2 regions of the Thermosynechococcus sp. NK55a genome follow, and region 1 is predicted to be linked to the other one. Evidence: riboswitches for the same ligand, from Rfam matches in the RefSeq annotation. Region 1 holds a riboswitch; the other holds the start of a gene.
What was found. A riboswitch is a leader RNA that binds a small molecule or an ion and turns the genes downstream of it on or off. The one in region 1 is predicted to bind cobalamin.
Positions count from the first base shown of each region.

Region 1 (2,398 bases):
AGCGGCGGGAATCCTCCACCCGATTGGCAGTGGCTTTTTGCAGGGGGTGCCAGAACTGGTGCGGGCGATCGCTCATCTACAGGAAAAATGCCCTGACCTTCAACGGCTGGTGGTGAAACTCAACGCAGCCTTTTCTGGAGAAGGCAATGCTCTTCTCGACCTCCGCCCCCTGCGCCCCTTGGGCAGCCCGCATACCCCCGAGCATCTCCAGCGGATTGAGAATAGCCTAGAGGACATGGTCTTTCAAGCTCCCAATGAAACTTGGGCCTCCTATCGGCAGCGGTTTACAGATCTGGGGGGGATTGTCGAAGCCTTTGTTGAAGGGACAGTCAAGCGATCGCCCAGTGTCCAAGGGTGTATTACCCCCAAAGGCAGTGTTGAAATTGTTTCGACCCATGAACAGTTACTCAATGCCCCCACAGGTCAAATTTTTATTGGCTGTGAATTTCCTGCCCATGCCGACTATCGCCAGCAACTGCAACAACTGGGGCAAAAAGTAGGGACGTACTTGGCACAGCAGGGAGTGATCGGCTGTTTTGGTGTGGACGTTGTTGCAACCCAGACAACAGCAGGCTGGGAGCTTTATGCCATTGAAATTAACCTGCGCAAAGGCGGTACTACGCACCCCTTTATGACCTTAAAATTCCTCACCGATGGCCACTATGAGCTAGCCTCTGGACTGTTTTACAGCAAGCACCGCCGTCCTAAGTATTACATTGCCTCCGATAACCTCTGCCAGCCCCACTATCGCGGCCTCTTGCCCAATGATCTCTTGGATATGATTGCTCGCTACCATTTGCACTTTGACTCCAGTACCGAAACGGGCACCGTCTTTCACCTCATGGGGGCACTTTCGGAATTTGGTAAGCTTGGACTTGTCAGTATTGGCAACACCCCCGAAGAAGCCCAAGCCATCTACAATCAAACGATTGGTGTTCTCGATGCCGCGGCGCTATAAGCACCTAATGTGCCTACCCCCCGCATAGACAGGGGTTTGAGAATCTCGTTAGAATTGGCAACGTTCACTGTGAAAAGCAGCCTGTAGGGAAAACCCAGTGCAAGTCTGGTGCTGTGCCGCAGCTGTGATGGGGAACTCCCCTCAGCCAGAATGCCTACTTGCTGTGGTTCACTCTATTTGCCTGCGTCGCACGGGCATGGAGTTTCAACGTGGTTGTTGCGCTTAACGATTCAATTCTCAATCCCCTTGGTTTTAGTCTCGATTTACCCCCTCTCCCCCAGCCTCGCCCCCTCTTGCTCATTGGTCATGGCACGCGTGATGCTGAGGGTCGCCAAGCATTTTTGGACTTTGCCCAAGCCTATTATCAACTGGATTCCTGTCGGCCTGTTTTTCCCTGTTTTCTGGAGTTAACCGAACCCTCGATTTTTGAGGTTCTGAGCCAATGTGCGGCCGCAGGTTATACCGATTTGTCAGTGCTGCCGATTTTGCTCTTTGCTGCTCGCCACAATAAATTTGATGTTACGAACGAGTTGGATCGGGCCCGGCGTGCTTTTCCGCAGTTGCGCTACCACTATGGCCGCCCCTATGGCCTTGCCCCAGAAATCTTGAGCCTCTGGCGATCGCGCCTCGAACTACTGGACTTCCCAGAATTTAACCCCCAAGGCATTGGCCGTGAAGAAACCGTTCTCTTAATGGTGGGACGCGGCTCCAGCGATCCCGATGCCAATGGCGACGTCTTTAAGCTAGCCCGTATGCTCTGGGAGGGCAGTGGGTACCAAACGGTTGAGGTGTGCTTCATTGGCATCACCCATCCTCGCCTACCCGAAGGGTTTGCGCGGGCGAATCTTCACCGCCCCCGCCGCGTGATTGTCCTGCCCCACTTCATGTTTACAGGGGCACTCGTCAAGAAAATCTATGCCCTCACCGCAGAAGCCCAAGCCGCCTATCCCAATGTTGAATACGTGAACCTGCCGGAAATTGGCTTGCATCCGCAACTGTTTTATCTAACGCGGCGGCGGGAAATTGAGACCTATGGGGGACAGGTGGCCATGAACTGTGAAACCTGCAAATTCCGCTTGGTGGCAGGCCATGGCCATCTTCACCACCATCATCACGATCATGAGCACCCCTCCCACAGCCACGATCCTGGGGGTCACCCCCATCACCATGCATCAAGCGTGGACCTAGATCACTTGCCCAGTTATCACCAACGCATTTGGCAGGTTCCGTGACCGACTCCCGACCGCCAGCGGATAAGACGCAGGGCTTCCCGCCGCAAAAGCTAACCATTGCTCCCCAGCGAAAATGTTAGAGTTAAAATGACTGGTACTCTTTCTCAAGCTTGGATGGGGCTTGTCTATGCGCATTAAATATCCTCCCCAGACCGTTGATCGGGTGTTAATTTTCGATACCACACTGCGGGACGGTGAACAGTCCCCA
Region 1 is NC_023033.1:516,666-519,063, reverse strand. It holds gene NK55_RS02480 (peptide ligase PGM1-related protein) at 1-958, shown strand, start outside; cobalamin riboswitch at 991-1,135, shown strand; gene NK55_RS02475 (sirohydrochlorin chelatase) at 1,168-2,190, shown strand; gene NK55_RS02470 (2-isopropylmalate synthase) at 2,318-2,398, shown strand, end outside.

Region 2 (2,398 bases), 160 kb from region 1:
ATAAATCGAAAAATGTTGTAAAAACCATTCACCCGCGAGGGGGTTAGGCTAATTTCGAGGCCCGTTCGCTGAATAAAATCAGGCTTTAACTGGAGGATTTCTGCCGGAGTCAAGCCATTTACCCCCTCGATTAACAGCCCCACTAATCCCTTAGTGAGCTGGGAGTCAGAATCTCCCTGAAAGATCACTTTCCCCTCCTGCAAACTAGCAGTCACATATACCTGAGAGACGCAGCCGGGAACTTTATTTTCCGGTACCTTTTGCTCCTCAGGGAAAGGGGGTAGGCACCTCGCAAATGAAAGTAGATACTCATAGCGCCGTCGCTGCTCTGGGATCTGTTGAAAACGTTGGACAATCTGCTCAAGACGGGGAGGCAAGGGCTGGAAAAAAGGTGACATGGCGATTCTAGCAACGAGCTGGCGACAGAAAGTGAAAATCATTTTCACTTCGATTATACCTTCACTTGCCTAGGGAGACCCCCTGTGACCCCCCATCGGCTGCCTGGGCTAAACTTAAAACCTACAATGACATTCCCAGATCCGGATTCATCACCCAAAGTTGTTACTTCTATTGAGCAAGAGCTGGCTTCCTTGGGATTTGCTTTGATATCCCCGCTGGGTTATGCTATGGTTCACTTAGTTGCTCGGTTCTGGTGGGGATCAGCCATCAGACGTAAGGGGGAAAGTGCAGTGTGAATCTGCCGCTGTCCCGCAGCTGTGAGGAGAGATATCCCTCTCTAAGTCAGAATGCCCGCCGAGTGGTCAACCCGATACGTCAACATCTGCGAGGTACAGATGATAAAAGCAAGTTTTTTTGATTTCTATTACTGTCGAACTTCAAGCTTTGACCCCCCGAGGCCAAACTATCTGAGTTTAACCAACTGCTGCTAGGGAGTAGTGCTGCTGGTGTAAAGGTGGCAACTAGCTTTTTGCCGACTTTTCGCGGATTTTAGTTAGCCATCTCCGCGAGTTCCTGAATGGCGCTGTTTCTGAATCCGGAAGCAGCTAGCTTCTCCATTGGACTTACACAATTCTACACAATTTAGGTTAGGCAAACGATGAACATTCAAACCGCAACCCTAGGCTATCCCCGTATTGGCAAAAACCGTGAGTTAAAAAAGGCCCTAGAAGCCTTTTGGAGCAATCAACTGGATGCAGAAGCTTTGCTCAAAAAAGCGCAAGACATTGAATTGCAGAATTGGCAAAAGCAGCTTGAGGCGGGCATTGATCGCATTGGTATTGGTGATTTGAGTCTTTACGATTCTGTTTTAGATTGGAGCATCCGGCTTGGCATCATTCCAGAGCGGTACCGCTCTTTTACAGGTCTGGATCAATACTTTGCAATGGCAAGGGGCAAGGATGGTATTCCAGCCCTTGAGATGACTAAGTGGTTTGATACCAACTATCACTATTTAGTACCTGAAATTAGTGAGTCTTTTCAACCAACTGACTTCAGTGATTTCCTAGAAACTGTTCGTCGTGCTCAAACCCTCTTGGGCGATCGCGCCGTTCCAATCGTGCTGGGGCCTCTCACCCTCCTACGGCTCAGTCGGCTAGAGACGAACCTAGAGCAAGCTGTTTCCTACTTGGGCGATCGCTATCTCATCCTGTTGAGGGAACTCAAAAATCTAGGTGTCGTTGAAGTGCAAATACACGAACCCGCCTTGGTCTTAGAAGACGCTGATAGCCTTAAGAGCTTCTATCAATCCACATTTGATACACTGCGTCAAGCCAACCTACCGATCCATCTTGTGACCTACTTTGATGACCTAGGGGCAGCCTGGCCGTGGGTGATGGAGTTACCTGTGACATGCATCAGTTTAGACTTTACCCGTGGGCACAACCTAGCCCTGCTGCAACAGCATGGCTTCCCAGCAGATAAGCAGTTGGGGGTAGGAATTATTGATGGCCGCAATATTTGGAAAATTCGGCCTGAATCGGTGTTGTCAACCTTGAAAACGATTCAAAGCATCACCGCCAATATTCGGCTACATCCTTCATCTTCCCTGCAATTTGTCCCCTATGATGCAAAGCGAGAGGTCAAGCTACCAGAGCCTCTGCGAGAGGTCTTGAGTTTTGCTGAGCAAAAGCTGGATGAGGTAGTCCTCTTGGCTCAGGTGCTCAATAGCAATGATGGAACCCATCGCGAAATCTTAACGAAAAACCCCGAATTCATAGCCATACAAGCTCAATGGCAAGCTTTTGAGCAATTTAGCCCTGTCAATCCAACGGTACAGGCGCGGCTTCGCAATCTGAGTGTGCGTGATTTAGAGCGCCCGCTGCCTTACGAGCAACGTCGAACACTCCAGCCAACCCTGCCGCCCTTTCCAACGACAACGATTGGATCATTTCCCCAAACCGCCGAGGTTAGGCAACTGCGGGTGAAGTTAAAACGGCAT
Region 2 is NC_023033.1:355,021-357,418, reverse strand. It holds partial or broken gene NK55_RS12290 (SufE family protein) at 1-398, opposite strand, end outside; cobalamin riboswitch at 628-773, shown strand; gene metE (5-methyltetrahydropteroyltriglutamate--homocysteine S-methyltransferase) at 1,058-2,398, shown strand, end outside.
Region 2: linked by a shared signal. The riboswitch ahead of metE (5-methyltetrahydropteroyltriglutamate--homocysteine S-methyltransferase) and the one ahead of NK55_RS02475 (sirohydrochlorin chelatase) in region 1 are both predicted to bind cobalamin.